Regions from separate parts of the Shewanella sedimentimangrovi genome, predicted to be linked through region 2. Evidence: predicted binding sites of a transcription regulator. Region 2 holds the regulator's gene; the other holds the start of a gene.
The links. Region 2 encodes MetJ, which represses methionine synthesis genes. Its sites were predicted from a motif close to TAGACGTCTAGACGTCTA; they were not measured.

Region 1: metE (5-methyltetrahydropteroyltriglutamate--homocysteine S-methyltransferase) is a predicted target of MetJ. The motif match lies at 4,480-4,497, and genes of this name have one in related genera.

The regions. Positions count from the first base shown of each region.
Region 1 covers NZ_CP071502.1:3,122,141-3,137,932, reverse strand. Annotated here, with positions in the region: gene JYB85_RS13850 (TonB-dependent receptor) at 1-1,856, shown strand, start outside; gene JYB85_RS13845 (GDSL-type esterase/lipase family protein) at 1,951-2,541, shown strand; gene JYB85_RS13840 (HDOD domain-containing protein) at 2,705-3,433, shown strand; gene JYB85_RS13835 (LysR family transcriptional regulator) at 3,497-4,399, opposite strand; gene metE (5-methyltetrahydropteroyltriglutamate--homocysteine S-methyltransferase) at 4,562-6,841, shown strand; gene JYB85_RS13825 (dodecin) at 6,886-7,095, shown strand; gene queG (tRNA epoxyqueuosine(34) reductase QueG) at 7,099-8,283, opposite strand; gene JYB85_RS13815 (substrate-binding periplasmic protein) at 8,435-9,214, shown strand; gene JYB85_RS13810 (tetratricopeptide repeat-containing diguanylate cyclase) at 9,256-11,166, opposite strand; gene JYB85_RS13805 (DUF3069 domain-containing protein) at 11,360-11,794, shown strand; gene JYB85_RS13800 (NAD-dependent malic enzyme) at 11,830-13,518, opposite strand; gene JYB85_RS13795 (YehS family protein) at 13,739-14,200, opposite strand; gene JYB85_RS13790 (hypothetical protein) at 14,287-14,502, opposite strand; gene JYB85_RS13785 (serine hydrolase domain-containing protein) at 14,524-15,282, opposite strand; gene JYB85_RS13780 (TonB-dependent receptor) at 15,532-15,792, shown strand, end outside.
Region 2 covers NZ_CP071502.1:3,607,146-3,622,937, reverse strand. Annotated here, with positions in the region: gene JYB85_RS16155 (conjugal transfer protein TraF) at 1-1,161, shown strand, start outside; gene JYB85_RS16150 (sulfite exporter TauE/SafE family protein) at 1,158-1,886, opposite strand; gene metJ (met regulon transcriptional regulator MetJ) at 1,962-2,276, opposite strand; gene metB (cystathionine gamma-synthase) at 2,492-3,658, shown strand; gene JYB85_RS16135 (bifunctional aspartate kinase/homoserine dehydrogenase II) at 3,668-6,061, shown strand; gene metF (methylenetetrahydrofolate reductase) at 6,223-7,116, shown strand; gene JYB85_RS16125 (hypothetical protein) at 7,246-7,461, shown strand; gene JYB85_RS16120 (cysteine-rich CWC family protein) at 7,461-7,661, shown strand; gene JYB85_RS16115 (SRPBCC family protein) at 7,758-8,291, shown strand; gene JYB85_RS16110 (endonuclease) at 8,347-9,969, opposite strand; gene JYB85_RS16105 (alanine/glycine:cation symporter family protein) at 10,600-11,979, shown strand; gene JYB85_RS16100 (flavohemoglobin expression-modulating QEGLA motif protein) at 12,024-13,379, opposite strand; gene JYB85_RS16095 (hypothetical protein) at 13,507-13,686, opposite strand; gene JYB85_RS16090 (CHASE domain-containing sensor histidine kinase) at 13,944-15,792, shown strand, end outside.

The sequences.
Region 1 (15,792 bases), 490 kb from region 2:
TGGTCATAGGCCGCAGCGCGGATACGCCGCTGAACCTCGCCGCCAACGTCAATGTCATAGACGCTGCCGCCATTGCCATGAGTGGTGCCACCAGCCTGGGCGAACTGCTCCGGGGCCAGAGCGGCATTCAGCTCAGCGATAATGGTGCCGGCCCTGTGCTGGCCATGCGTGGCTTCGCTGCCGGCCAAGCCGCGAGCAATACCCTGATATTGGTGGACGGTCGTCGGCTGAACAATATTGATATCGCCGCACCGGATCTCAATGCCATTGCCCTCAACCAGGTGGAGCGTATTGAAATTCTCTCCGGCAGCGCCGGGGTGCTTTACGGCGATCAGGCCGTGGGTGGGGTGATTAACATAGTCACCAAGGCACCGGATGCAGGCAGTGGCTCGCTGCAATTGCTGGCTGGTAACTATGCCACCTATGAGGCTCGCGGTGATTACGCCGGAGCGATCAACGACAACTGGCGTTATTACCTGACGGCCAATCGTCGTGACAGCGATAACTATCGCGACCACAGCGAGAGTGAAACCAGTGCCCTGCTGGCGCGGGTGCAGTACGAGCAGGGGGAGCGCAGCCTGTTTATAGAGGCCGGTTTCAATGATGATGAGCGTGAATTGGCCGGGGCGCTGACAGACGAGCAGTTCCGGGACAATCCCCGCCAAGCTGCCTATGACGGCATAACAGACAACAACCACAGCATCAGTCGCAATGCCCGCCTGGGCTATCAGCAGGCCTTGTCCAGTCATTGGCGTTTGCTGCTGGATGCCGATTACAGCGGCACGGATGTGGATTCGATAAGTTTTGGATCCAAGGGCAACACCCAAAGACGTCTGTTGAGCCTGAGTCCCAAATTCAGCGGCCGTTATGATATCCAAGCCGGCGAGCTTAAGCTGATTGCCGGGGCCGATTTGTCACGGGGCGAGTCCAAGTTTGATTACTCATACATGGACAGGTCCAACACCCAAAAGCTGGCGGCAGCCTTTGTGCAGGCCAGTGTGCCCTTGAGCTCCAGCCTCAGCTACGTGATTGGCGGTCGCTACGCCGAGGTCAGGGACGAGCTGCGTGACGACTTAACTTATCCCGCCGGTGTGAACCTGGACAACGATGCCCATGCGCTGGAGTTGGGCCTCAATTACCGTCCCAACCAGCAGCAGCGCTTTTACCTGAGGGCGGAAGACAACTTCCGTTTCGCCAAGGTGGATGAGCAGGCCTATACATCCGAGGGCGTATTGGGCCTAGATCCACAAACCGGTCGCTCCTATGAGGCCGGCTGGGATTATCACAGCAAGGGTTACAGCCTGCGCCTGAGCGCTTTCCGTCTCGACCTTGAGGATGAAATCGTCTGGGATCCCTCCGCACCCAAGCCAGATCCAAGCGCGTATTTCAATGGCGCCAACGTCAATGCCGACAGCTCGCGCCGTTATGGTGTGGCCCTGGATCTGGATTGGCAGCCCCTGGATGCCCTGGCGTTGGGGTTGGACTATCAGTTTACCGATGCTTTCTTTACCGCAGGAAGCAATGACGGCAAGGCGTTGTCCTGGGTGGCCCGCCACAGTGGTCGCGGTTTTGCCAGCTATGATCTGGACGACAACTGGCAGCTGTATCTGGATGCCCAGTACACGGGTAAACGCTATATCGAAGGGGATAACGCCAATCTGGCGGACAAACTGGATGCCTATACCCTGGTCAACCTGGCGCTGAATTATCGCCGCGGTCAGTGGCTGGCCAGTGTCCGTGCCGACAACCTGCTGGATGAGGACTATGTCAGCGCCGGTTATTACAGCGATTGGGGCAATGGCTATTATCCCGGCAGTGGCCGGATGGTGAGCGCCAGCATCAAATACCATTTCTGATCCGCAAATCTGTTGTGCAAATGAAAGGCCGGACTTGTGTCCGGCTTTTTTTTCGGCGATAAATGAGTAAGTTGCAAATTGAACCGGAATTCCTGTGCGGCGAACCCTGCTGTTTCTGCTCTTGCTCTGTGGCTGCTCTGGCCCCAAGTTGCCTTATCTGGGGGAAAATGCGCGCATCCTGGCCTTTGGTGACAGCCTGACCCAGGGTGTGGGGGCGGGCGAGGGGCGGGATTACCCGGCAATGCTGTCGGCCCTGTGTGAGTGTGAGGTGATCAACGCCGGCATTTCAGGTGAAACCAGCGCCCAGGGATTGGCACGTATCGCCGATGTGTTGGACCAGACTCAGCCGGATCTGCTGCTGTTGCTTGAAGGCGGTAATGATGTGCTCAGGGGACTCGATAAAAGCCAATTAAAGGCTAATCTTGAAGGTATGATCCTTGCGGCCCGGACCAGACAGGTGCCCGTGCTGCTGTTGGCAGTGCCGGATAAATCCCTGTTGTTGTCGCCCATGCCCCTGTATGAAGAATTGGCTGACCAGTATGGTTTGCCGTTGCTGGACGACACTGTCAGTGATCTGTTGTCGACAGCGGGCATGAAGTCGGATGGGGTGCATTTCAACAACCAAGGATACCAGGCGTTGGCCGAGGCGGTATTTGTCAATTTGCAGGCCAGCGGTGCCTTTTAAATGCGGCTCACGAAATTTAGTGGTAACAATGGAATACAGCTTGACCATAGGCAGGATTTTGTGGGTAAATTCCCCGATAATTAAAAATCGAGGTGGGATGGATGCGGTCCTTTGCCGACGGCATTTGTCAGGGTTCCCCGGATAAAAGGTTTAAAAGTGTTACATGACTGAGCTTGAGCATCAGGTGTTTTCCCAGATCAGGGCCATCATTGCCAATGAAGAGCAGGTGATCGGGCGGCGGGGTATTTTGGTTCCGCTGAAAAAGGCCATCATAGCCGATGGAGACATACGCAATGTGATCGATATAGTGTCCACCGATCCTGCGTTGGCGGCCCATCTGTTGTGGCGCAGCACCACGGCTCAGGTGGCCACAGTCAATCCCGGCAAGACCCGCAGCCTCAAGGATGCCCTGATCCGTCTGGGGCAGATAAACATCTATCGTTATGCCTTCAGTTTCTACCTCAAGGAGAGGCTCGATGAGCTGCCCCAGCCCTATAAGAAGTTGGTGCAGGGCTACTGGCGCCTGACCGAGAGCATTGCTGCTTCTGCGGTAGACAGCTTAATCGAGATGGATGGGGTTAAGATAGATCCCGATGAAGTCCAGACCTTGGCGCTGTTCAGTGTCTTTGGTCAAATCATCGCCCTGACCGCTTTTGCGTATCTCAATGCCGAGTCGGAAGAATCTTTCCCCCTGGGCATCATCAAGAGCATCATAGATACCCAGCAGCAAACCCTGACCCTGGAGGCCTTTGAGTCCCTGGGGCTGGATGAAGAGCTCAAAGATGAATTTATGATTGCCCATAACCTGCGCCAGACCCGCAACCCCAATTCACCGGGTTTGATCTTGCGCCGAGTACTGTCCATGCGTGGCCTGCTGCTCAATCCGCTCTGAGTGAGCTTCGCTTAATAAAAACGCCTGCAGTTGCAGGCGTTTTTATTTCACATAAATAGCTTATCAGCGGTTGCCCTGACGCGCCAAACCTTCGCCGGCCACCAGTTCCAGCCAGTGCTGGATCAATCTGGATGCGCCGGCATCGCGGCGATAGGCACCGAACAGCGGGCGTTTCAGCCCTTCAATCCCCAGCTTGAGACTGGTGAGGCTCAGTCCCTGGGCTTCACTGATGGACCAATTCGGCAGGGCGGCAACGCCTTCCTGACAGGCGATACGCTGCAGCAGCACAGAGGTCAGATCGCTGCACTTCTGGGGGCCGGGCTCGATGCCGGCCGGTTCCAGAAACAGTCGATAGAAGTCCAGTCGCTCCAGCGGTACCGGATAGCTAATCAGGGGCTGGCCCGCCAATTGCTGCGGCACCACGTAGGGTAAACTGGCCAGCGGATGATCCTTGGCCACCACCAGCTTCACCTCAAAATCAAACAGGTGCTGATAGGCCAGGGTGTGGCCGGGCACGGGATCCGAGGTCAGCACTATGTCCAGTTCCCCTGTTTCCAGGGCATTGAGGGAATCAAACAGATGGCGGCTGGAAATATCGAGCTCGGCATGGGGATACTGATCTCTGAACGCCTCCATGACCGGCATCAGCCAGCGAAAACAGCTGTGACATTCAATACCCACCCTGAGCCGGTTGCTGTCTGGATCCAGCCCGCGCTTGAGATCCGTTTCCGTCTCCATCACCCGCGGCAAGATTTCCTCCGCCAGATGTAGCAGGCGTGAGCCCTCCTGGGTGAAAGACAAAGGTTTGCTCTTGCGCACAAACACCGGTGAATTGATCCGGGTTTCCAGCTCTTTAATCTGATGGGATAGCGCAGATTGGGTGACAAAGCGTTTCTTTGCCGCAGCCGCCAGGCTGCCGCTTTCTTTGAGTGCCATCAAGGTGCGCAGGTGTCTCAGCTCTATCATTTTCTCTCCACATGAATGTTGCTCATGTTGCCCGTGAATCCAATTCGATTGCTTGCCCTGAGACTACCACAATAAACTTCTGGACGTCCAGACGCCCATTGAGAATATGTCAACCGGGCCTTGGTTGCAATTTGCTCATATTACATCAACAAGGTATACAATATGCAATTAAATAGTCTAGGTTTTCCAAGAATAGGTCGGCGCCGGGAATTGAAGTTCGCCCTGGAGCAATACTGGCGCGGTGAAATCAGCCAGCAGGCATTGCTGGAGCAGGGGCAGCGGCTGCGCCGTCAGCATTGGTTGTGGCAGGCGGAAGCCGGGGTCGAGCAATTGCCGGTGGGGGATTTCGCTTTTTACGATCAGGTGCTGACCCTGGCGGCGACCCTGAACGTGATCCCCGAGCGTCACCGTGATGGTGATGCCATAGATCTCGACACCCTGTTTCGGGTCGCCCGTGGCCGGGCGCCCACAGGCAAGAGCGCCGCGGCCGCCGAGATGACCAAGTATTTCAATACCAATTATCACTACCTGGTGCCCGAGTTGCATCGGGACCAGCAGTTTGCCATCGCCTGGCAGCAGTTGTTTGATGAGGTGGAAGAGGTCAAGGCCCTTGGCTACGATCCCAAGCCCTGTCTGCTGGGTCCCCTGTCTTTCCTGTACCTGTCCAAGACTCAGGGCGAGCCCTTTGACAAGCTGAGCCTGTTGCCGGCATTGCTGCACTCCTATGGCGAGCTGCTGGCGCGCTTCAAAGCCCAGGGCGTAGCCTGGGTGCAAATTGAGGAGCCCATACTGGCACTGGATCTGGATAAGGACTGGCAGCAGGCCTTTGCCCCGGCCTACGAGGCGCTAAGCCAAGCGGCTCCCAAGCTGCTTCTGACCAGCTACTACGGCTCCATTGCTCACCACAGCGCGCTGGTGGCTGCCTTGCCGGTCGCCGGTTTGCACCTGGATCTGGTGTCGGCCCCGGAGCAATTGGACGATTTTCTGCCGCTGCTGCAATCCGGGCAGGTACTGAGCGCCGGGGTGATAAACGGTCGCAATGTCTGGGCCGCCGATCTGGATTTGCTTGCCAAGCGCCTGGTACCGGTGGCAGACGCCCTTGGCGAGCGCCTGTGGCTCGGCAGCTCCTGTTCGCTGCTGCACTCGCCGGTGGATTTGGACGTCGAAACCGCCCTGGCACCTGAGCTCAGGCAACAACTGGCGTTTGCCAAACAAAAATTGCATGAATTGAATGAGCTGCAGCAGCTGTTGCAAACCCCGGCATCCGAGCCTGCCAGGGCCATCATTGAGCGTTGCAAGGCGCGCCGCGAGGCCAAGCGTTTGGCCGCCGATACCGCCGTCGCCCGGCGTATTGCAGCCCTGAGTCAGGCAGATTTTGAGCGCGACAGTGAGTTCGTGTTGCGACAACAGCAACAGCAGGCGAAGCTGCGGCTGCCCTTGTTGCCCACCACCACCATAGGATCTTTTCCCCAAACAGCGGCCATCCGCAGTTTGCGCAATCGCTGGCGTAAAGGGGAGTTGGCCGAGGCTGAGTATCGTCATCAGCTGCAGCAGGTGACCCGTGACAGCATCTCGCGCCAACTTAAGTTGGGCCTGGATGTGCTGGTCCATGGCGAAGCGGAGCGCAACGACATGGTGGAGTATTTCGGTGAGCAATTGGCCGGCGTCGGCTTCACCAAAAACGGTTGGGTACAAAGCTACGGCAGCCGCTGCGTTAAACCGCCGCTGATCTATGGTGATGTGTCCCGCCCCAGACCCATGACGGTGGAGTGGGCCGAATTTGCCCAGAGCCTGACCGATAAACCGGTTAAAGGTATGCTCACCGGCCCCGTCACCCTGCTGCACTGGTCTTTTGCCCGGGAAGATATCAGTCGTGAGACTATCTGCACCCAGCTGGCGCTGGCCATCAGGGATGAGGTGGCGGATCTGGAGGCTGCCGGCATAGGCATAATCCAGATTGATGAACCAGCGTTCCGCGAAGGCTTGCCGCTAAGGCGCGACCAGTGGCAGCACTATCTGGATTGGGCCGTGGCCTCATTCAAGCTCAGCGCGGCCTGTGTGCGGGATGAAACCCAGATCCATACCCATATGTGTTACAGCGAGTTTAACGACACCATAGCCGCCATCGCGGCCATGGATGCGGATGTGATCACCATAGAGACCAGTCGTTCAGCCATGGAGCTGCTCGGCGCTTTTGAGGCCTTTGATTATCCGAACGAGATTGGCCCCGGCGTCTACGACATCCACTCGCCCAATATCCCCGATGTGGCGGCCATGGTGGCGCTGATGGAACGGGCCGCACAGCGGATCCCATTGCGGCAACTGTGGATCAATCCGGACTGTGGCCTTAAGACCCGCAGCTGGGATGAGGTGGAACCGGCACTGCGCAATATGGTGGCTGCCGGTCGGGAATTGCGTCGTCGCTGCCCGCTGCCGGCTTAAGCAACTATACTCAGGGGGTTCCCTCAGTGCACTGGAGGTCCCCCATGAATCACACCTACAAAATCATTGAACTGACAGGCTCTTCCGCCATCGGATCCGATGATGCCATCAAAAATGCCATTGAATCCGCGGCCCAGTCATTGCACAAGCTGCGGTGGTTTCAGGTGGTGGAAACCCGGGGCCACCTGGAGGCCGGGGTGATTGCCCATTGGCAGGTGACCATCAAGGTGGGCTTTACCCTGGATCAGCCCTGAGGTTCAGGCGTCCCTGGCTAAGCCCTTTTCAATGCAGCGGATAAGGCGTGCCGTTTTACGGGCATCCAGTGCCAGTTCCTGTTGCTGGAGTGCCTCTTGTTGGCGAGAAAGCGCCCAGTCTATGTGTTCACGCACCATGTCATCCACTTCGGCGCTGTCTCGCCGCGCGTTAAGGGCGGCGACTATGGCTTCGCTCGCCGGTGCATTACCAAGGGCGATGGCAATATTGCGCAGCCAGCGCCTGTGGCCAATGCGGCGGATGGCGCTGCCTTCGGTATTGGCCAGAAATTCCCCCTCGCTCCAGGCAAACAGCTCCAGCAGCTTGGGTTGGCGCAGCTGAGGCCGGATCTGGAAATCACTCTCAAGGCTCAGTGGCGCTTCAGCGTTCACCGGGCAGATCAGCTGGCAGTCATCGCAGCCATAGATGCGGTTGCCCATCAGGGGGCGCAGTTCCAGCGGAATGGGGCCGTCAAGCTCTATGGTGAGATAGGAAATACAACGGCGGCCATCTACCACATAGGGGGCCACTATGGCGCCGGTGGGGCAGGTGGTGATACAGGCCACGCAGCTGCCACACTCTTCCTTGACCGGAATATCCACCGGCAGCGGCAGGTTAATCAGCAGTTCACCCAGGAAAAACCAGCTGCCGGCCTGACGGCTCAAAATCAGTGAGTGTTTACCCGTCCAGCCAATACCGGCCTTTTCCGCCAGAGGCCGCTCCAAAATGGGGGCCGAGTCGACGAAGGGGCGGAAGTTGGAAGGGGCTGCTCCCAGTTCCGCCAGGGCGCCATCGAGCTGCTCACCAAGCTTCTTTAACCTGTTGCGCATCAGTTTGTGATAGTCACGACCTCCTGCGTAGCGGGAAATGTATCCCAGCTCAGGATCCTTGAGGTTGCTGGCAAAGCCGGCGTGCTCGGGTAAATAATCCATGCGCACCGCAATCACCCTGAGGGTGCCCGGGTGCAGCTCGGCGGGGCGTGCGCGCATCATGCCATGGTTGGCCATATAGGCCATGTCGCCGTGGAAGCCATTGTCGAGCCAGGCCTGAAATTTCGGCTCTTCGGCGCTCAGGTCGGTATCTGTGACCCCAACCTCGGCAAATCCCAGAGCCTTGCCCCACTGTTTAATCTGCAGGCTGAGTTGCTGCAACTCACTGCTGTCGGGAACATGGTGCGGTTCTGGGATCATGGGAATTGCTCCGCAAGGGGGAAAATTGAGCCGCATAATAGCAGCTTCAGGCCCTGACGTCAGGCTCACAGCTTGTGGGATTGGTCAGAGTGCCCCTATGCTGTAGTGTGGGTGCAAGTTCCTGTCACTCCTATAACTCTTCGGGAGCCTTATGCGCACTTTGGCAATCTTGTTACTTAGTGTATTGAGCAGCCTCTCCGGGGCTGCGGCAGAGCTGCCGCAGACGGTGAAGCTGCTAACCGAGCCTTTGCCGCCTTTAAGTCAGTACGCAGATGGCCAGGCCAGCGGTTTTTCGGTGGAGCTGGCCAGGCTTATCCAGCGTCAGCTGGGGGAGGGCGCCGAGGTGGAGGTCCTGCCCTGGGCCCGAGGCTATGCCATGGCATTGCGGGAATCCAATACTGTGCTGTTTCCTACCTCCCTCAATGACAGTCGGCGTCAGCAGTTCGATTTTGTCGGTCCCTTTGCCGAAGTGCGTATGCATCTGTATGCCCTCAGCAATGATGCCAGTCGCCCCAAGGATTTGGCCGAGGCCGCCTCTCTGGGAACCATAGGCGCTTACCGGGGCTCGCCGGCAGAAAAGTTGTTACTTGATAGCAAGATCCCGGGGCTGCTGATTGCCGCATTTCCGGATCAATCCCTGCGGCAGCTATTGGCGGGGCGGATCCGATTTTGGTGCCACGCGGATCTTTTTATTGGTCCCTTGTTGTCGAGGGCGGGAGTGGATGAGGGCGAGATCCAACCCGTGTTGGAACTTAAGCGTATCGGGCTGTATTTTGCTTTTTCGCGAGGTACGGCGCAGGCCCGGGTGGAAGCATGGCAGCAGGCACTGCAGAACCTGATGCAATCGGGCGAGTTTGCCCGCTTGCATCGACAGTGGCTTGGCCGTGAGGCGACTGAGTTGTCAGCCAATATCTTATGGCGAGAGGAATAATCTGTGCGACTTTCGCAATTGGGGCTGTAGCAGATAGCGGCTTAAATCTCTGCGGCAGGATCTGCGGCCAGGCTATGCGGTCCGTCGAGTACCACCTGATTGCGACCGGCGGCTTTGGCCTGATAAAGGGCATGATCGGCGCGATTCAGCAGGGCGGAAAAACTCTTGTCCTTGTCCAGGCTGGCTACACCGGCAGAAATGGTCAATGACAGGCCCGTGCTGATGTCATTCATGTCGGTATCATCCATAGCCTTGCGCAGGCGCTCGGCAATCTCACCTGCCTGGGCCAGGCTGGTGCCAGGCAACAAGACCAGAAACTCCTCTCCGCCGATCCGTCCCACCATATCCGTCTTGCGCATTTGGGCTGCGGCGCAATCGGCCAGTACCACCAAGGCCTTGTCACCCACATCGTGGCCATAATGGTCGTTAACTTTCTTGAAATGATCGGCATCAAACAGGATAACCGACATGGCTGACTGTTGCTTTTTGGCTTGTTGTACACAAAGCTCACCGCGGCGGTATATATGGCGCCGATTGGGCAGCTTGGTCAGGAAGTCTGTCAGTGCCAGATGCTCCATTAACTTTGAACGTTGGGCCTGTTTATAGGCAAACACTGAAACTATGGCCAGGATCACCAGTACCAACACCATGGTGGTCAATTGCAGCAACTTGTTCTGCTGCAATATCTTCAGCTCATGTTCCTTGAGGCGTTGATTCTCCAGCAGTTGGCGGTTTTCATTGGCCATTCTGTCAGTGTCAAAGCGGGTTCGCATTTCTGTGGTGCGCTGGCTTTGCAGCTGGTTTTGCAGTTCGTTTTGTAAGCGATTTTGGGTTTCCAGGGCGCCATAGGCCGAATGCCAATCACCCAGGGCGGCGAAGGTTTGGCTTTTGGTGGTATAGAGTTCGGCCAAACCGCGTTTGTTCTGAATACTGTTAAAGGCTTCTTCGCCTTCATTTATCAGTGCCAGAGCCTTATCCGGCTGGTTTTCCTGTAATGCGATCTGGGCCTGATACAACTTCATAAAACTGTAGAAACCGGCATGCTCGATTTTGATCAGTTGTTCGGCCTTGGCGAGCTTTTGTTTGGCTTCGGGGACCAATCCCTGCTTGATGAGGGCGCCACTCATATTGACATAAATGCTGGCGGCGGCGAGGGGTTCATTGGCCGATTCCCAGTAGTCGGCGGTTTTCCGATAATATTCCAGCGCCATGGCATTTTCGTTCATGGCCTCATAGGCCATGGCGATCTCTGAGTTGACCAGTGTGGCGGCATTGAACTCGCCCTGGCTGCGGTACTTTTCTTCCAGTTGGCGGTAATAGCGGATGGCGGTCTGGGGATCACCAAAACGTCGATAGCTGGTGGCCAATTCGGTCAGGTTGTTCAGGCTCCAGACTTCCATGCCGAGGCTTTCATATAAATGCTGGGCCGTGATCAGATCTTCCAGTGCCGGACTGAAATTGCCTTCAAAGGATAAAATTGCCCCCCGCAAGCTGCGGGCATCGGCGATTAATCTGGGAGATTCTACCTGGTATGCAAGCTTGACGGACTCATCATAATCCGCAAGTGCGTCTTTTGGGCGGCCCGCCAAGCGACTGAAATACCCCCGGCAGAGCAAGAGGTCGGCACGGGTGAGGGTATCGTTTTTGGGATCGCCGAGCAGTTTATTGGCATACACAACGGCGGCGGCCGCCTTTTTTTCTGTGTCGGCTTCCTGATTCCAACAGTGCAATCTGGATAAACGCAATACCCTTGGTAAGTCGTCCTTGTCTATTGCTGCTTCCAGGCTGGCAATGGAATCGTTTATGGCCTGAGGTTCGCTGATATCGGCTCGTTCAATTTTGTCGAACAGTTGATCAATTTCGTCCAAATTCATAGCCAAGGCGTCGGCCACGGACAAGAGTGCCGTTATGACCAATACTCCGCTGGCGATGAATTGCCGAAAGAGGCTCATGAAATCGAGTCTACCTTTGTTATTTTAATTGTTACCAACTGGTTAAGGATAACCGGCCTGGGTGTTGTTTGGCCAGTAATATCTGTTAACAATTAGACTTTGTCATGAATGTATTTTTGCCTTTGGTGACCAAAATCGGTATAAGGCACTTTTTATGCCGTATGGGGCAGGGGCCCTTGGTTCTGAGGTCAAAATGACAGATATTTCTTCCGCATACCGTGAACAAGCTTTCAAAATTGCAGACAATGTCGCCGGCAAGGTGATTGCCTTGGACAGAATGCCCGAGACCCTGCGGGATGCATACCGCAGTCTGTGTGAAGAGCTGTTAGTTGATGCAGATGGCCGTTTTGCTGCAGCCTGGGATGCCTTGCCCAAAAGCGCTGCCGGTTTGTTTGAGCGCGCTGATTTTCACGGCTTCTACCTGGCCAACGCCTGGTTGCAGCTGAGTATTCTGGCCCGGGATATTTCTGAGATGGAAGATACCGATGCGGCAATCGAGGAAAAGGAATACGGCGGATTGTTTGTGAAAGTGGCCGACGCCGCGCTGAAAGAGAGTGTGCGCAAGATTAAAAAGGCCAGGACAGACAGAAGCATGTTTAACAGCATGCGTCAGGTGATGGCAGATTAAATAAAAAACGCCCGGCTTAGCCGGGCGTTTTGTTGTCAGAATGACGTGCGCTTGTAGCGGCGGTATTCGGGATACCAGAAGTTATTTTCGATGGACTGCAACAGCAGTTCGTCTGTGGTATCCAGCGCCAGTCCCTGTTGCACTGCCACCTTGGCCACGGCAAAGGCGATATGTTTGCTGACCTGATGAATATCTTCCAGTCTTGGCAATAGTGCGCCACTGCCATTGATTGCCAGTGGTGAACATTCAGCCAGGGCGCGGCTGGAGGCCATCAACATTTCATCGGACACTCGTTTGGCGCCGCTGGCCAATACGCCAAGGCCAATGCCGGGGAAGATAAAGCTGTTGTTGCACTGGGCAATCTCGTAGGTTTCGCCTTCAATGACTACGGGTTCAAACGGACTGCCGGTCGCTACCAGCGCCTGGCCATTGGTCCAATGGAGTATGTCCTTGGGCGTTGCCTCAACCCTGCTGGTTGGGTTTGACAGCGGGAACACTATTGGTCGCTCACAATGGTTGTGCATGGCACGGATAATTTCTTCGGTGAACAGGCCCGGCGCACCGGACACGCCGATTAACACGGTCGGTTTGGCGTTATTGACCACATCCAGCAATGACATATTGTCGCTGAAGTTTTGCCAGCTGCTGAGGTTGGCACACTTCTGGGCCAGCTTTTGCTGGAAGGGCAGCAGGTTCGGCATGTTGTCGAGCAGCAGTCCCCAGCGGTCGACCATGAACACCTGACTGCGGGCCTGCTCATCGCTTATGCCTTCAGAAACCATTTGCGCCACTATGGCTTCGGCGATACCACAACCGGCGCTGCCGGCCCCGAGGAAGGCGATGCGTTGCTGGCTGAGCTGGGTGCCGGCGGCTTTGCTGGCGGCCAGCAGAGAGCCGACGGTTACCGCCGCAGTACCCTGAATATCGTCGTTAAAACAGCAATATTTATCCTTGTAACGCTCCAGCAAAGGCATGGCATTCTTCTGGGCGAAATCTTCGAACTGGATCAGCACATCCGGCCAGCGACGATAAACGGCTTCGAGGAAGGCTTCGATAAACTCGGCATACTCTTCACCGCCGATCCGCTGGTGACGCCAACCCATGTACATGGGGTCTTCCAGCAGATGCGGATTGTCCGTTCCCACGTCCAGGGTAATGGGCAGGGTGTAGGCTGGACTGATGCCGCCGCAACTGGTGTACAGCGACAACTTGCCGATCGGGATCCCCATGCCGCCAATGCCCTGATCGCCCAGACCCAGGATACGTTCACCGTCGGTGACCACGATGATCTTCACCTTGTGGCGGGTGGAATTGTTGAGTATGTCGTCGATCCTGTCCTTGTTGGGATAGGAGATAAACAAGCCCCGGTTGCGGCGATAGTTTTTGGAGAAGCGCTCACAGGCCAGCCCCACTGTGGGGGTGTAGATGATGGGCATCATCTCGGTAATGTGGTTTTGCACCAGGCGATAGAACAGGGTTTCGTTGGTGTCCTGAATATTACGCAGGTAAATGTGCTTATCCAGATCGTTGCTGAAACTGCGGAACTGATCGTAGGCCCGCGAGGCTTGCTCTTCAATGGTTTCAATCACATGGGGTAACAGGCCTTCGAGGTTGAAGAACATCCGCTCTTCTTCGGTGAATGCGCTGCCCTTGTTGATCAGAGGGGCTTCGAGGATCGCAGGTCCGGCAAACGGAAGATATAGGGGGCGTTTATTATCGTCCATAGATTACCTTGGTTTGATTTATTCGTTGTTTGTAAGCGGCTGTCAATGGCTCAGAGAGTAACATGTTTTGGCTTTATTGGTGCGCCATGTTGTTGAAAAATTCTCGGGCTTTTGGCGAATGGCTGTTTAAAACATCTGATATATATCAAGGCGCAAGCAGGCGCGATAAGGTACGAAAAAGCACGGTCTTGGCCGTGCTTCTACCGGGTGACCAGAGGGATTAAAGTCCCCTGTGTTTCAGTGACAGCCCTTTCAGGAAATTGCGCAGTATCTGATCGCCGCAGGGTTTGAAGTGCTTGTGATCCGGATTGCGGAACAGGGCACCGAGTTCGGACTTGCCAAGGTTGAAATCCGCCAGTTTCAGAATGGCGATGATATCTTCTTCCTTGAGTTCGAGAGCGATACGCAGCTTCTTGAATATTAAGTTGTTGTTCAGTGCCGTTGGTTTGGGAAGTTCGGCGCCTGGCTTAAGGCCGCGCTTGTCCAAAATGAGCCCATCAAGGAACTGGCATAGGGTAATATCGTTGCAGGCGCTGTAACCTTCTTCTTCCTCTTTCTTCAACATGGCCAGAAGCCTGTCTTCGGCCATGTCCTGTTGCACCTTGGCGAAAATCTTGATGACCTTGGAGTTGCTGAAGTCAAAAATGAAGCGCAAGCGGCGCAGAATATCGTTGTTGGTCATGTCAATCCTGTTATTTGGGCACTGTTACTTGGGGAGAGCCCCAAATCGGGCCATTATAGCACTGAACCTTATTCGGGCCGTCGCATTTATTTTTTCAAAGGCCCATTTTGCGCGAGGTTCTGGAGCCATTGATGCAGCACATCGTGCAGGGCGAAGGTCCACTGTGGATCCTTGAGGTCCCAGGCACTGTTTTCCAGTACCACCAATTGCAATTGGCTGTCGGGATAATAAATGGCGGTGGTCATATAACCTGGAACATAGCCGCTGTGGCTGACTTCCCTGGGGGCTTGGCCGAGCTGCAACCCCAAACCGTAACCCAGTTCTCACCAGCGGTGGGGACGAGTGGCTCTGGGGGTGAGCATCTCCTGATAACTCGCATCGGACAGCAGGGTACCTGTGTGCAACTTCTGCTGGAAGTCGGCAAAGCCCCTGGCGCTGCCTATCAGGGTTCCCGAGGCCAGACTGACATCCGTACTGCTGAAGTCCGCCGGTATGGGCAGCCATTGCCCATCTTTTTGTAACCTTCCCAGTACCAGGCGCGGATGGCGAGCTTTTATCTCTTGCACCGTACCTGTGTCGGCCAGTAAATCCAATTGGTTAGTCTGAAACAGGGACCGCAGCGTGGCAACCGTACTTTGTCCTTTCAGGTTTGCAAGCCAGTGGGCGGCAATCTGGTAATTGGCATTGCTGTATTCAAAGCCGTTACCCGGTGAGCCGTTTAACTTGTTACCTGACTTGGCTATCCCTGAAGTATGACTCAGCAATTGGGCCATGGATACCGGGTTAGTTGATTTCAATGCCTCGGGCAGGGCGCTGTTTACTGTGTCAGAGAGTGTGAAAAGTTTGAGGTCTACTGCTTTAAGTGCGGAGGTGGCGAATACTTGCTTGGACAGTGAACCCAGGATGAAGAGGGAGTCGGCGCTGATACCCTCACCATAGGTTCTGAGGGCCAGCTCCCTGTCACCCTGACGCACGAGAATCACGCCGCTGAAATCCCGCCCATCCTGTTTGACCAGGGCGTCAAGCTGCTGCGCCGTGTCGGCCCAGACAACTTTCGTCGCGAGCAGGAGTACAAGGAGCATTAACTTTGTTGTCAATTGGGTCCATCCAGTTGCATGGCTTTTTGAGCTCAAAATTCTGGATTGTGAACACGTCGTTAAATCATGTTGATGCATATACATTTGGTTACCGTATGAGGTGATTTTATGTTGCACAAATGGATTGACTTTGTGTGGTTTGTTATTAACTTAGAGGTGCAAATCAACAATCGTCGGCGGCAGCATGCTGTACTTCGGCGAATAAAACAATAATCAATTCAGTTAGGGAAGATCATGAAAAGACCTCTGTTAATGCCAAGTGCCTGCGCACTGGCCGTCGCATTTGCCATGCCCTCAATGGTGTTTGCTGCGGATGATGGTGCCAAGGTTGAACGTATCGAAGTGACCGGTTCTCGCATCAAGCGTACCGATATCGAAGGCCCTTCTCCTATCCAGTCAATCAGCAAAGATGACATTGCCAACATGGGATTTGATAACCTGCAACAGTTGCTGGAGCGCATGCCAGCTAACGGTGCCGGTGCTTTCTCCACCCGT
Region 2 (15,792 bases):
GTGTTCCTCAGTCCATTTGCGTTCGCCGGCCAGGATTATTTCGAGGCCCGCAGCGATGCCATGGGGGGCACAGGAGTGGCTGCTTCCAATATCGAAGGGGCCGCCTTTGCCAACCCGGCCCTGTTGTCCCTGCCATCCATGCGTGATCAAGGGGTCACCTTGTTACTGCCGACCCTGGGGCTTGATGCGGCCGACAAGGACGACATGATAGACAAGATAGATCTGCTGCAGGATGACTACGATGCCTTGCAGACGGCTATTGATAATGCCAATCCCACCGCAGTTGATACCTATCGCAATGCCCTGGTGAGTGATCTGGAATCACTGCAGGACAACAACGCCTATCTTAGTGGTGGTATTGGCTTGAGCGTCAGCATGCCTTCCAAGGGAATGGGCTGGGCCGTCATTTACAAGAGTTATCTGGATGGTATTGGCATAGCGGATATCAGCGACGCCGATATAGTACTGCTTAACAGTGTGGATCCGGTCAATCCACCGCAAATTGGGGATTTGACCTCCCAGGGCCGGGTTATAGCCGGTGCCATATCAGATATCGGGGTGGCGGTCAGTATGCCGCTGTCGATTGTTAATATGCCGGTGACAGTGGGGGTTACCCCAAAAATCCAGCGCCTCGACAGCTTCAACTATGGTGTCAGTGCCAACAATTTTGATGAAGGCGATTTCGATGGCAGCGACTACAGCAACGATGAAACCGGTTTTAACCTGGATGTGGGTATCGCCATTGAGCCCATGCATGGCATGGTCATAGGTCTTGCCGGCCGCAACCTGATAAAGCGGGAGCTGGACACAGTTGAGTCAGAAGGTATTCAGGCCACCTACAGAGTGGGGCCAACAGTGACCGTTGGCGTGGCTTACCAGTGGGATGGTTTTACCGTAACCACGGATTTGGATCTGCTTGAAAATGAAAAGTTTGTCGACATGGAGGGTACCCAGTATTGGCGTGTGGGCGGTGAATACCAGGCCATGGACTGGTTGGCGTTACGGCTGGGCTACCGCCACGATCTGAATGATGTGACCGCCAATCTTTATTCCCTCGGCACCGGTTTTGCCATAGGCAAGAGTTTTAAGCTGGATCTCAGCGGTATGTTCGGCAATGACAATGCCTACGGCGCGGCACTGCAAACCTCCTATCACTTCTAACCAAGCAGGCTGGCCAGCGACTTAAAGGTCAGCAGCAGGGCGCTTAAGGAACATAAAACCAGGGTCATCACCCTGGTTTTATTTTTATCAACCCTGTGGATCATTTTCCCGGCCAGCAGGTAGGCCAAAATGACACCGGGCAGCAGTTGCAGCGACCACCACAAGTGCTCAGTGCTCAGCAAGCCTGCCAAGGCCAGAATCACCAAAGCAATCAGGGAGCTGAAGATAAAAAAGGCCGACAGTGCCGCCCGGAATTTACCGGGATCCTTGCCCGCCAGCAACAGCGCCATCGGCGGGCCGCCAATGGCGGCTATGGTGCCGAATACCCCGGACAGGGTACCGGCCGCGAACAGGGTCAGGCGGTTCACCGGCAGTTCGAAGCGTTTAAGGCTGAGCAATACGGCGATGGCCACAATGGCGGCTATGGCCAGCCCCAGTACATCCTGTGGAGCCAGGAGTAACAGGGTGGCACCCAGCAGGCCGCCGGGAACCCGTCCCAGCAGGGCATATTGCAGACCCTTGAACTCCAGTTGACCGCGCTCCCGCACCAGGGTCAGCAGGGCAATGGAGAAGCCCATGACTATCACAGGGGCCGGCACCAGTCGCGGCTCCAGCAGATACAACAGCGGACTGGCTACTACAGCCAGACCAAAGCCAATCAGACTTTGGATCAGGGCGCCACTGAAGATGATCAGCAGGGCCAACAACCAGGTAACAGGATCCATCAAAGTACTCCGGGGCCAAAAACACACAAGGATCGCCGAGCGATCCTTGTGTGTTTATCTTTCATTGACAGGAGTTTACTCCATGTCTTCCCATTCGATTCCCATCTCATCCATCAGGCGCTTGGCTTCGGCGGGGATGCTGTCGGGTTTGTCTTTTGACAGGTCGTCATCATTGGGCAGCGGTTGGCCCGTGTAGGCATGTAAAAAGGCCTCACACAGCAATTCACTGTTGGTTGCATGACGCAGGTTGCCGACCTGGCGACGGGTGCGCTCATCGGTCAATACTTTCAACACTTTCAAAGGAATGGAAACGGTAATCTTTTTAACCTGCTCATTCTTCTTTCCGTGCTCAGCATAGGGGCTGATGTATTCGCCATTCCATTCAGTCATTGACTCACCTGTGATATCCGAAATTCGGTGCCGATTTTAAACCCTTACAAACTACAGTCAAATAATTGCTGCTAAAACGCCCCATCTGTGGGCTCTCGCCAACAAGTATAGACGTCTAAAAGTCTGGATGCCTATTGACCTCGGTATAATTGCTGAGTTAATTTAGACGTCCAGACATCCATTGTGATGCGCAAGCGTATTTTGAGGATCCGAGTATGACAGAGCGTCGAGCCGCAACCATAGCCGTACGTCAGGGCATTGAGAGTGACAGCCAGCATGGTGCCGTGGTACCGCCCATCTACCTGTCGACCAATTACAGTTTTGACGGTCACACCCAGCCACGGGCATTCGACTACAGCCGTTCGGGTAATCCCACCCGCTCCCAACTTGGAGAGGCCCTGGCCCAATTGGAGCATGGCAGCAGCGGTATCATTACCTGCACCGGTATGGCAGCCATCACCCTGGTGACCAGTCTGCTCGGAGCCGATGATTTATTGGTGGTACCCCATGACTGCTACGGCGGCAGCTATCGCCTGTTCACCAACCTGGCGAAGAAAGGCCAGTTCCGCCTGCTGGTGGTCGATCAATCGGATACGGCGGCGCTGGATGCGGCCCTGGCCCAAGGACCGGCCATGGTATGGCTGGAGACTCCCTCCAATCCGCTTTTGCGGGTAGTGGACATAGCCGCCATTGCCGATGCCGCCCACAAGGTGGGCGCCAAGGTGGTGGTGGACAACACCTTCCTCTCGCCCATATTGCAGCAACCCTTGTTGCTGGGGGCCGACATAGTGGTGCACTCCACCACCAAGTACATCAATGGCCACAGCGATGTGGTCGGTGGCGCCGTGGTGTGTCGCGATGCCGAGCTGGGGGAACGCCTGCATTGGTGGTCCAATACCCTGGGACTCACAGGCGGCGCCTTTGACAGCTACCTGACCCTGCGCGGGGTGCGCACCCTGGCGGTGCGGGTGCGGCAGCACCAGGCAAACGCCGAGCGCATAGTGGCCCGTTTGGCTGCCAGCGAGCTGGTGCGCAAGGTGTATTACCCCGGGCTCAAGGATCACCCTAGGCACGAGATTGCCGCCCGGCAACAACAGGGCTTTGGCGCTATGCTGAGTTTTGAGCTTGAAGGTGGCCAGGAAGAGCTGGTGGCCTTTCTCGGGGCGCTGCAGTTTTTCAGCATCGCCGAAAGTCTCGGTGGGGTAGAGAGCCTGGTGGCAGTGCCCGCCACCATGACCCACAGGGCCATGGACAGCGATGCCCGCGCCGAGGCCGGGATCAGTGACACCCTGCTGCGTTTGTCGGTGGGGATTGAAGATGTGGAAGATTTGCTGGCCGACATAGAGGCCGGACTCGCCGCCGTGGCGGCCTGCAAGCAATAGGAGCCTGATGTGGCACGATGTCATTTACATAAATTCGGTGGCTCCAGCCTGGCGGATGCGGACTGTTATCGTCGGGTGGCCCATATACTGCTGACCCAGGGGCGCAGTGACGATCTGGTGGTGGTGTCGGCCGCCGGCAAGAGCACCAATTTTCTCTATCGTCTGCTGGAGCTGAGCGACAAAGGTGCCCTGTGGCAGGAAGAGTTGCAGCAGCTGATGGGCTATCAGCAACAACTGATTGAGCAGTTGCTCAGTGCCGAACAGGCCCGCCACCTGCGTGAGCGCCTGGCCACGGACAAGGCCCAGTTGCAGACCCTGCTGGCCCTTGGTGAACGCAACGACTATCAGGTGAATCAGGTGGTCAGTTTCGGCGAGCGCTGGTCGGCTCGTTTGATGGCGGCGCTGCTGCGTGAATCCGGCGTGGCGGCAAGCCACGTGGATGCCTGCAGTATACTGGTGGCCGATGAGGGCGCTGTGCCACAGATTCGCACCGCCGAGTCCCGTGCCAAGGTGCAGGCGCTGCTGGCCGAACATCCGGACGAGCGCTTGGTGATCACCGGCTTTATCTGCGCCAACAGCCGCGGCGATACCCTGCTGCTGGGCCGCAACGGCTCGGATTTCAGCGCGACCTTGATTGCCAGCCTGGCCGATATCGACCGGGTCACCATCTGGACCGATGTGGAAGGGGTGTTTAACGCCGATCCCAACAAGATCAATGACGCCAAGTTGCTGGCCAGCATGTCACTGGCCGAGGCCGACCGCCTGGCCCGTCTGGGTTCGCCCGTGCTCCATTCCCGTACCCTGCAACCCCTGTTTGACACCCGGGTCAGCATGGCGGTGCGCTCAAGCTATGCGCCACACACCGCCTTTACCCTGGTGGCGCCCTCAAGCTCCCGCGCCAGCGCCCCCGTGGTGACCAACCTTAACGAGGTGGCCTGTTTCAGCCTGACCCTGGGCGGTGACTGCGACACCCTGCTGAGCCAGCTGGCAGAAGCCGGTGTGGCTCCGCTGGCCTGGTGGCCCGCAGCCAATGGCCGATTGGAACTGGCCTATATGCCCGAGCTGCAACGCCAGGCCCTGAACCAGCTCAATGCCCTGGCGCCGGAGCTGGAGATCAGTGACATCAGCGTCGCCACGGATCTCGGACTGGTGGCCCTGGTCAGCGCCGATGCCCACTTATATCGCCGCGGCTTTGCCCGTTTGCTCAGTCGTGAGGCCAGGCCCCTGTATCAGGACGGTCTCAGCCTGGTGACCCTGGTGCCCAAGAATCAGGTGACCCTGTTGACCCAGAAGGTGCACAGACGCTGCGCCGGGCCGCGCAAACGCATCGGCGTGGTGCTGCTTGGGGTTGGCAACATAGGCGAAGCCTGGCTGGATCTGTTTCGCCGCGCCGCCACTTCTTTGGGGCGGGAATTGGAGGCCAGTATTGAGCTGCTGGGTTTGGTCAGTTCCGGCAAGGCACTGATTGATGGTCAGGGCATAGATGCCGGCAACTGGCGCGATCGTTTCGCGGTAGAAGCGCACGAATGGGACTACCCAAGCCTGTTTCAACAGCTGGAGGCCCTGGAATGCGACGAGCTGGTGGCCCTGGATATCAGCGCCAGTGCCGCATTGACGCTGCAATATCCAGAGCTGTTTGCCCGCGGCATTCATCTGGTCAGCGCCAATAAGCTGGCCGGCTCAGGCCCGCTGCCTTTCTACCGTGAACTGAAACAACAGCTCGGTAACCGCAGGCTTTACTGGCGCTATAACGCCAGCTGCGGTGCGGGATTGCCGGTGCAACATGCGCTCAACGATTTGCACAACAGTGGCGACACAGTGGAGGCGGTCGGCGGTGTGTTCTCCGGCACCCTGTGCTGGTTGTTCGAACACTATGACGGCAGCCGCCCCTTCTCCGAACTGGTACTGGAGGCCAAGGGACTCGGTATCACAGAGCCCGATCCCAGGGACGATCTCTCTGGCCGCGACATGCAGCGCAAGCTGTTGATCTTGGCCCGTGAGATAGGCCTGGAGCTGGAGCTGGACGATATAGAGGTGACATCGCCGGTGCCAGAGGCGCTGGCCGCCTTGCCGCTGTCCGACTTCCTCGGGCGGATCAGCGAGCTGGATGCCCCCATGCTGGCTGCCCTCAATGCCGCCCGGGATGAGGGCAAGGTGCTGCGCTATGTGGCGGCGCTGGACAGGGCCGGCGGGCGCGTGAGTGCCAAGGTGGGACTGAGCTGGGTTGAGCCGGACCACCCCTGGGCCAACCTGACACCGGGTGACAATGTGTTTGTGATCCGCAGCGCCTTCTATCAGGGCAATCCGCTGATCATCCGCGGACCCGGTGCCGGCCGTGAGGTAACAGCGGCGGCGGTGCAGTCGGATCTGGCGCAGATCTGCCACGAGCTGTTACAGGAATAAGCTTGGCTGTGGGTGATAAGGGACGCATTGGCGTCCCTTTTGTTTTTAGGATGGGCAAATTGGCGTTTTTTACGCTTGACTTGAATTGAGATTGCTCTAGTATGTGGACGTATAGACGTCCAAACGCCCGAACGTCCATTTTAGCAGTCGAGGAATATTTAATGGCTTTTCATCACGCACAACATTCTCACTCCCTGAACCAGAGTCTGGCTGAGCTCAATGGCGAGATTAATGTGTCATTCGAATTCTTTCCTCCTGCCACCCCCGAAATGGAAAAGCTGCTGTGGAGCTCCATTCGCCGTTTGGAACCGCTCAAGCCCAAGTTTGTTTCCGTGACCTATGGCGCCAATTCCGGGGTCCGTGACCGCACCCATGGGGTGATTGAGCGCATCCAGCGCGAGACGGACCTGATAGCGGCACCACACCTGACCCTGGTGGATGCCAGCGATGAGGAGCTGCTGGGGCTGGCCAAGACCTATTGGAACAGCGGTATCCGAAACATAGTGGCGCTGCGGGGCGATCTGCCCGCCGGCAGCCCCAGGCCAACCCGCTTTGCCGCGGATCTGGTGCGTTTGCTGCGCAGCGTCGCCGACTTCGATATTTCCGTGGCCGCTTATCCCGAGGTGCATCCCGAGGCCGCCAATGCCCAGGCGGACCTGATTAACCTCAAGCGCAAAATCGATGCCGGTGCCAACCGGGCCATTACCCAATTCTTTTTCGATGTGGAGTCTTACCTGAGATTCCGCGACCGCTGCGTCGCCGCCGGCATAGATGTGGAAATCGTGCCCGGAATACTGCCGGTGACCAACTTTGTGCAGCTCAAACGCTTCGCGGCCATGACCAATGTGTCGATTCCCGCCTGGTTGCACAAGCAGTTCGAGGGGCTGGAGGATGACGCCGGTACCCGCCAGCTGGTGGGGGCCAACGTGGCCATAGACATGGTCAAGGTGCTGTCGCGGGAAGGGGTTAAGGACTTCCACTTTTACACCCTTAACCGCGCCGAACTCACCTACGCCATCTGCCATACCCTTGGGGTCAGACCCCAGCAGGGGTAACGGCAGCAGGGCTCCCATACGGGGGCCTTTTGTTTTTGGCGACCATGGGCTAGGCTGTGTAACGGCCCTCTGCAGTCAGGTTTGATTCCGACCGTGGGGGGAATGCCGGATCAAAAAGGAAGCCAAGCCATGGATGAGCAGAGCGTACACGAATTTCATATGGAAAAATTACCGCTGGACATCAGTAAGTTACTCCTGTCGCTGATGTTAATGTCCAGCCTCTATCTGATGTCATTTACCACAGAAACCCTGCTGGGCATGTTCCTCTGGATAAGTTGCGGCTGTTATGGCCTGCTGTCGCTGTTCGGCCTGTTGTGGCGCCTCTGGTGCATGGGTCGATCCTGATGCGCGAGACCCTTTGCCCCTTGTGTGGTCAATCCAATCTCTGTGCCCTGACCCAAGGCCAAAGCATTGACCAATGTTGGTGCCTGAACGCCAAGGTGCCCAGGGCGCTGCCAAAGCGCCGGGATGCCTGTTTGTGCCAGACCTGCTTGCAACGCCTGGCCGAGGAAGAGGCTCTGGGGATCAAGCGCCTGGATGCTTAATTGGTAACTGCTTGAAAAATGGCTATACTTTTTCAGCAAAATCCAATTTCGTCGCTGCAACCACTTTGGCAATCGGCAACCCATAACGGAGCTACCATGCTGAAAAAAATCCTGCTGTTTTTACTGCTGCTGTGCGCCATCCCCCTGGTGGCGGCACTCTTTATCAGAAAAGAGTACGCAGTGACCACGTCCATCGTCATAGATAAGCCGGTTGTTGAGGTTTATGACTATGTCAAATATCTGAAAAATCAGAATAACTATAGCAAGTGGGCCAAGATGGATCCCAAGGCGAGACTGAGTTTTCGCGGTACGGATGGCACAGTGGGCTTTGTCTCGGCCTGGGACAGTGACAACCCGGATGTGGGCCGTGGTGAGCAGGAAATTACGGCCATGGTGCCGAACAAACGCATCGACTATGAGCTGAGATTCTTAACCCCCTTTGAGGCCACAGATCTGGCCTTTATGACCACTGACGCGACGGCCGAAGGCAAGACCCTGGTGAGTTGGGGCTTTCGCGGCCATATGGATTATCCGATGAACCTGATGTTGGTGCTGATGGATTTTGAAACCATGATTGCTGACGATCTCAACACAGGACTTGGCAACCTCAAAACCCTGCTGGAGCAATAATCGCATCCCATAAAAAGGCCCCTTTAGCAGGGGCCTTTTTCATTGCAGGCTTCTGTTACTGACCGCAGGCGCTGCCGAAGATGCTGTTGGCCCAGGCCGGATTGTCGATGAAGGGGTTGCGGTTGTGCTGCCACTCATAAACCCGGTTATTGCGGCGCCGCTCCCAATCGCTGACGGGATCCTGATTGTGCCAGCTAAGCAGGGTGCAGAGGTCACCGAGTTTTGGCTCGTTGGTGCCTGTGGTGCCTTGGACCGCGATCAGATCCGGCGTGTTGCTGCTGTCGCCGCCCTGATAGCGGACATCCATATAGAGCACCATGCGCGCCACATCGCCCTTGACCGCGTCGGCGGGTTCAAAGCTGTCGGTATCGGTTTTGTTTTCAGGTGCCTCGGAGAGCGCTGTGCCACCCAAGGCAAAGTCCTTGTTGCCGCGGCTGCTGTTGACCGTCACGTCCGCCGGACGCAGGTGGTGAAGGTCGGTGTAGGCGTGCTGGCTGCTGTCTGGGAAGCCATGGCTCTTGGCCCAGACGTGCTCCCGGTTCCAGGCATCCAGCGAACTGCTGAGGCCGGCACGGTTGGTCTTGGGTTCAGAGCGACCTGTGTACAGCAGGATCACATTGTCAGTGTTGGCGGGATCTTCATCCGTGTAGTTGAGGCCATCCCACACTTGGGTGTAGGTGTAGCGGGTATGGTCGCGGATGATGAGATTGAGGCTGGTCTTGAGCTCGTTGCCACTCTTGCCTATGGCTTGGGCGTAATAGGTCTCATAGCTGTAACCTGCAGGATCCGGCTCAGTACCACCGCCGGTGCCGCCGCCGGTACCCGCATCCGTGTCGTAGTCGAGCTGCAGCGAGGCGCCGCTGAAGGCCTCATAGGCCTGCAGTTTGATGTACCAACGACCTTCCTGGACCGTGGCAATCTGGCATTGCTCGTTGTTGCCGCTCAGATAGGGGGCGCAATCGTACTGGCTGGTACTGGGTTCGCTACCAAAGCGCACATAAAGGTCGGCATCGCCACTGCCACCGGACAGGGTCACCGCCAGATTGCTGCTGCCGGCCGGGATATCGGCGACAAAGTCCAGCGCCTGCCCTTGGGCGGCACTGAGATTGGTCCTGACTTCGCCCTTGGACAGCAGATTTTCGGTCGGCAACGGCGCGCTGCAACCGGCGAGTGTGCCAGAGCCCGGGGTGCCGGCGCTGGTTGCCGCGGTCCAGTCGGCTTCCGTCTGGGTGTTGACTATGGTGGTGCGCTCCAGCGCCACGTCACGCACATTCAGGTTCCAGCCGCTGACGCCCCCTTCCCAGGCCACCAGATCCACCTGCTGGCCATTGAGGCTGAGTTTCACGAAATCGCCCGAGTTACCAAGGCTGAAGGGCAGGGGAGCGAAGTCGGGCGCCTTGCCAAACAGACTGGTGAATCCGGCGGCGTTGATGGCCAGGCTGTAATACTTGCCCGGTGCCAGGGTGCCACTGAGGTTAAGGCTGCTGCTGTTGTCGCTGAGCTGATATTGACTCAGGTCAACCGGGTCGCAGCCCGAGTTATAGAGTTCGATGAATTCCTCGACGCTGTCATTGTTGGGGGCGTCGTAAAGCACTTCACTGATAAGCAGCGCGCCATGGACATGGGTGCTGAGACCGGCCAGCAACAGGGCTGCGGTCAGGGTTGGTTTTGTAATCATCCTAGTAAGTCTCGCAATTATAGTTTTGGCATCCTGCGTATTGAATCCCTGCAACTCCTTTGTCTGGGGCTTTCGCGGAGCCGAGTATGCCACAACCAATTTGCGTGTTAATGCTTTGTTTATTTGAAACTTTTATTTCAAATATGCCCTGAGAAAGGCGTTTTCATGGGTGATGTTGGCGACTAATTGAGCTGAATTGGCTGCTTTATGCGGGATTAGCTGCATTTGGCGACGAGTGGAGAATATTGACTGCATAAACAACATGCGAGCCTTATATAAGTTGTCAAAATCTTTAAGCATGCTGTGAGTAAGTAGATTCTAAGGTGATTAAGCGTGCCTTTATTTTGAATAATTACTCATTGATGGTGTGCGGTTTTGTTGCGGAATTGCAAGTTTATTTGCCATAAGAGAACCAAAGCACGGCTATAGAATAAATGCTCCAACTTACGACTGAATTGATTGCTGGTTTTTTAACCGCCTTAAACCAGCGCTCACCCCAATAGCGGCACATGAACAGAGTTGGTTTTCAATTGTTAACTTTTCGTTGTACTCTGGGGCTCTTTATGGCCTGCTGCCCGAGGCGCGGCCCTTGCCAATAACAATAAATTCGATAATTACCATGAGGTGCGAATGGAAGCCGTAACTGCATTTGTAAATATGATCAATGGCGTGGTGTGGGGCACTCCCATGTTGGTCATGATCCTGGGTGTTGGTTTGTTTCTGTCCCTCGGCCTGCGGCTGATGCCAATCCTGAAGTTGGGCACAGGCTTTCGCTTGCTCTGGTCCGGTCGCAGTGCGTCAAAGGAAGGCGCTACCCAGGGGGAAATCACTCCCTTCAACGCTTTGATGACTTCTCTCTCTGCCACCATAGGTACGGGGAACATCGCCGGGGTGGCGACCGCCATCTTTGTCGGCGGCCCCGGCGCCCTGTTCTGGATGTGGTGCACCGCTTTGGTGGGAATGGCGACCAAGTTTTCCGAGGCCGTGTTGGCGGTTAAATACCGTGAAGTGGACGACAACGGCAATCACGTTGGCGGCCCCATGTACTACATCAAAAACGGTTTGGGCAGTAAGTGGACCTGGCTGGGGACGGCCTTTGCGCTGTTTGGCTCCTTCGCCGGTTTCGGTATCGGCAATACAGTGCAGGCCAACTCGGTGGCGTCGGCGCTGGAAAGCAATTTCGGAGTTCAGCCCTGGGTAACCGGCGTGGTGATGATGATCCTGGTGGGCCTGGTGCTGATGGGCGGTATCAAGCGTATCGCCGAAGTGGCTGGCAAGCTGGTGCCTCTGATGACCATTTTCTATATCACAGCCGGTCTGGCGGTACTGATTGTGTATATAGATCAATTGCCTGCGGCCCTGCTGTTGATAGTCAAAAGTGCCTTTACTCCTGTGGCGGCCCAAGGCGGTTTTGCCGGTGCGGCTGTGTGGGCGGCGATTCGTTTCGGGGTGGCCCGCGGCGTATTCTCCAACGAAGCCGGTCTTGGCAGCGCGCCCATAGCCCATGCGGCGGCCCAGACCAAAAATCCCGTGGCCCAGGGCTTGGTGGCCATGCTGGGGACCTTTATCGATACCATCATCGTCTGCTCCATTACCGGTCTGGCGATTGTCGTCTCCGGTAGCTGGACCTCGGGCGAGAACGGCTCTGCGCTGACCTCCTATGCCTTCTCCCACGCCTTGCCATTCGGTAACTACATAGTGGCCGTGGCCCTGGCCATCTTTGCCTTTACCACCATTTTGGGCTGGAGTTTCTACAGTGAAAAGTGCGTCCAGTACCTGCTTGGCGTCAAGGCGATCAAACCCTTCCGCTTGATTTGGACCCTGGTGGTGCCGCTGGGCGCCATCAGTTCGCTGGACTTTGTTTGGTTGCTGGCGGACACACTCAACGCCATGATGGCGATCCCCAACTTGATTGCCCTGACACTGCTGAGCCCTGTGGTGTTCGGCCTGACCCGGGAGTACTTCCTGCAAAAGCGTCAGGCGGCAGCCCAGGCACAAGAAGCCAAGTGATGGGTTAACCCAAATAAAAAAGGATGCCTTGGCATCCTTTTTTGTTATTCGACCGTACTGTCGAACTCAGTCTCTTCCTGCCCGGCATACAGGGGCTCGACATTGGGCAGTATTTTGAATTGGCGCTGGAAGTGGCGCTGCACCCCCTTGAGGTTGATATTGCCAAGTCCCGAGGCGAAACCAAACCAGGCATAGAGGCCACTGTAGTCTTCGAACATGGGTGGCAGGTAGCGCGGCGCCGTGAGTATGCCGTCCCGGTATGCCAGATACAGGGTGGGAATGTCCTCAATGGCCAGCTTGCCAAGGAACAGCATGGGGATCAGTTCCGGTAAGCCCGAGGCGATGGCGCTGCGGATAAAGTTAACGTTTTCAACGTAACCGCGCACATAGGAGATGTCCTTGGTGAAGCAACTGCCGCCGGCTACCATGCCGCCGCGAAACACCCTCTGGGTCACCCGGTAGCTGTCCTTTTCACTCAGTCCCTGCTCACGGAAATTGCGGTAAACCTCGATAAAATCGGCGCCCTTCTCGGCCATATCCACGGCCGCGACCCTGTCGCTGATGCGCCTGGCCCGCCCCGGGGTGGAGCTTAAGGTCAGCATTTCCAGCAGTACGGCCAATCCTTCCTGGGCGGCGGCCACCCGGGGGGAGCCAACACTGAGCCAGGTGGCGTGGGGCTGAGCCCGGCCATTGAGTGTGGTGCCCACATGCACCCAGCCTTCATGGACTTCATACACATTCAAATCGGCCTGGCTGAACATGGCCTTGCTGTTGATTTTAACCGTATCGCCACCCACAGCGGCATCGGACACTATGCCGTCGCTGAGTCTGACCCGCATATCATCACTGTGGAAATAGCGATCGAGCCGCTGGCTCAAATCGTCCACGGCTGCGGCGGCATCTATGGTTTTGGGGTGCTGCTTGTTCATGTGGCCCGCCGCCGGCAGGGAAAAGATATAGGACAACCGGTCGCCCAATTGTCTCAGGGTATGGCGATCTCCATGCAGTTTATTGGCGGCACTGCCATAGAGTTGCTGGCTCAGGCGGCCAAAGGTTGGGGTTCCCCTGTGGGTCAGCATGTCTATGACCTGGCGGTATTGCTCCACATTGGCCACCAACAGACGCCCCAAGGGATCCTGTTTGCCGAGGGTCTTGTGAATGTTCTGCTTGAGCTGCTTTAGCTCTTGTTGCACCTGGTGGGGGGCAAAAGGTAGGGGCAGTGCGTCGTAAAAGTCCTTGTTTATGGCCGGCAGTTGGCTGCCCCCGGTGGCGAGAAAACGTTGCTCCATTTCCCTCGGCCATTTGATGGCGTCGAGGATTTTAATGGGGGCTTGCAACTGCACCAGGGTATCTGAAAACTGGCGTAACTGCTGACAGTAGAGTTGTCTGGCGGCAGACATGGGATCACCGAAAGTCTTAACATCTGAAGACTTATGATAGCCTGTCACCAGGAGCTTAGCTATTAAGTCACTGAAATAGATGGGCTAACGCTAATATGATTGGAGCCGCCGTAGCGGCCCCATGGGGTTAGAAATCATCCTCGTCCACGCCCAGCGCTTTGCGCAGCTCGGCACGTTCCAGATAATCCTCCAGGCGCCGCTTCACTTCGCGTTTATGCTTGAGCGCCTTGGCGGCCTGGGCATTTCTTGGGGAGGTCAGTTCTTCAATTTCAGTATCGTTGGGCACGACTTCTACTATATGAGCCATAACGAATTCCTCATGCTGTCCTAAAGGCATTTCTAGCCAATAAATCGAACTTGGAAAAGCAAAAAATTTTGCTTTTAGCAGTAAAAAATTCTGAATTTGGTGCCGATCACGAATTTCCCATGGGCAAATTAAGCGGACTACTCCTTTGGCATTATAGTTGAGCAGTTTGCTTGGTTTTACCTTGTAATTTCCTGATCCCTTGCCAAAACTTATTGGCAGCTAATTCACTTTCTGGCAGGGAACAGCGATTGGCCATTATGGATGATGTCAGGCAAGCGCAACGACTCAAGTTCACGCCGTTTCGGGCCCCCGCTTCGGTCTGGCTGATCATGCTTGGTGCGGCGCTGTTTTGTGTGTCGGCCTGGTACCTGTTTCATCGTTATATCAACGAACGTGGTGAAGAACGTTTCCATGCCCAAGTTGTGTCCCTCGCCAGATCCATAGACAGTCGGATGCTGGTGTATGAGCAGGTACTGCGCAGCGGTATTGGTTTGTTTATGTCATCCCATGAGGTGTCCAGGGATGAGTGGCGGATTTATGTTCAAAATGCCAGATTGCAGCAGTATTACCCCGGCATCCAGGGCCTGGGATACAGCGTTATTCTTACCAAGGACCAATTAGCCAGCTTTATTGAGTCGGTACGGGCCGAAGGTTTCCCCGATTTCAAGGTGTACCCCGAGGGCGACAGGCCCATTTACCATTCCATCCTTTACCTTGAACCCTTCGATTGGCGCAATCAAAGGGCCTTTGGCTATGACATGTATTCGGAGGCCCGACGTAAAGAGGCCATAGACAGGTCCATTTTGACGGGAAATGCCTCCGTGTCGGCCAAGATAGTGTTGGTGCAGGAAACCGCCCGGGATACCCAGGCCGGTTTTTTGATGTATCTACCTTTGTATGACAATGTGGCCAGTGTCGAACGTCGCGCTAAGGGCGTGATTTATGCGGCGTTTCGGATGCAGGATCTGATCAACGGCATCATAGGCGAGGATTTTGAAGGCCTGGTGCTGAGCATTTATGACGGTGAAGCGCAAACAGCCGCCAATCTGATGTTTACCAATGATCCCAGTCCGGGTGTCCCTCTGAGCTACAGCCAGGTTAAAGCTATCAATGTGGGGGGGCACAATTGGTTACTGCAGGTCGGCAGTCGTACCGATTTTGTGTCCGAGCAGGAATATGTGCAAAGTCTGCTGATGCTCTTTTTAGTGGCGGTGTTTTTGCTCTTGCTGCTCTACTTCCTGCTCAATAACGCCAAGGCCAGACACCAGGAAGCGCTGTTTGCCACCGAAATCCTCTCCAATGAAAAACGCTTTCGTTTGGTGATAGAGGCCTCGCCCTGTGCTCTTATCATGACCGATACCCGCGGCCTGATCACCTTGGTGAATGCCCATACGGAACAGTTGTTTGGTTATGCGCGGGATGAGCTTTTGGGGCGCAGTGTCAATGTGCTGCTGCCGGACGTGTTGCAGCAGCAACATGAAGAGCACATGCGCGGCTATCTGGCCAATCCGATTGCGAAGAAGATGTCTCTGCGGGATGAGCTCTTCGGTCGTTCCAAGGATGGCCGACGGGTGCCCATAGAAGTTGGCCTGACCCCAGTTCACTTTGCCAATGGCATTTCTGTGCTGGCCACCATCAATGACGTGTCGGAACGTCGTCGTATTGAAGAGCAAAAAAATAAATATACCAGAGAGTTGGAGCGGATAAACAAGGAGCTCGACAGCTTTGCCTACATAGCCTCGCACGATCTCAAATCCCCCCTGCGGGGCATAGAACAATTGGCCGAGTGGTTGAATGAAGATCTGGCGGACAATGCCAGCGAAAACGTCCGCAAGTACCTGAAGTTGATCAAGAGCCGCATCCAGCGCATGGCCATGTTGCTTGACGGTCTGCTGGCTTTTTCCCGCATTGGCCGGATAGAGGCCGAGCTTAATCAGATCAATTGCGCCGACCTTATCAGTGAAACCTTCAATTTGGTGGCGCCCCCGGAGGGTTTCTCTCTGACTCTGGAGGGCATGGTGCCGAATTTCATCACTGCCCGGGTGCCATTGGAAATGGTGTTTCGCAACCTGTTTGCCAATGCCATCAAACACCATGACTTGCCCC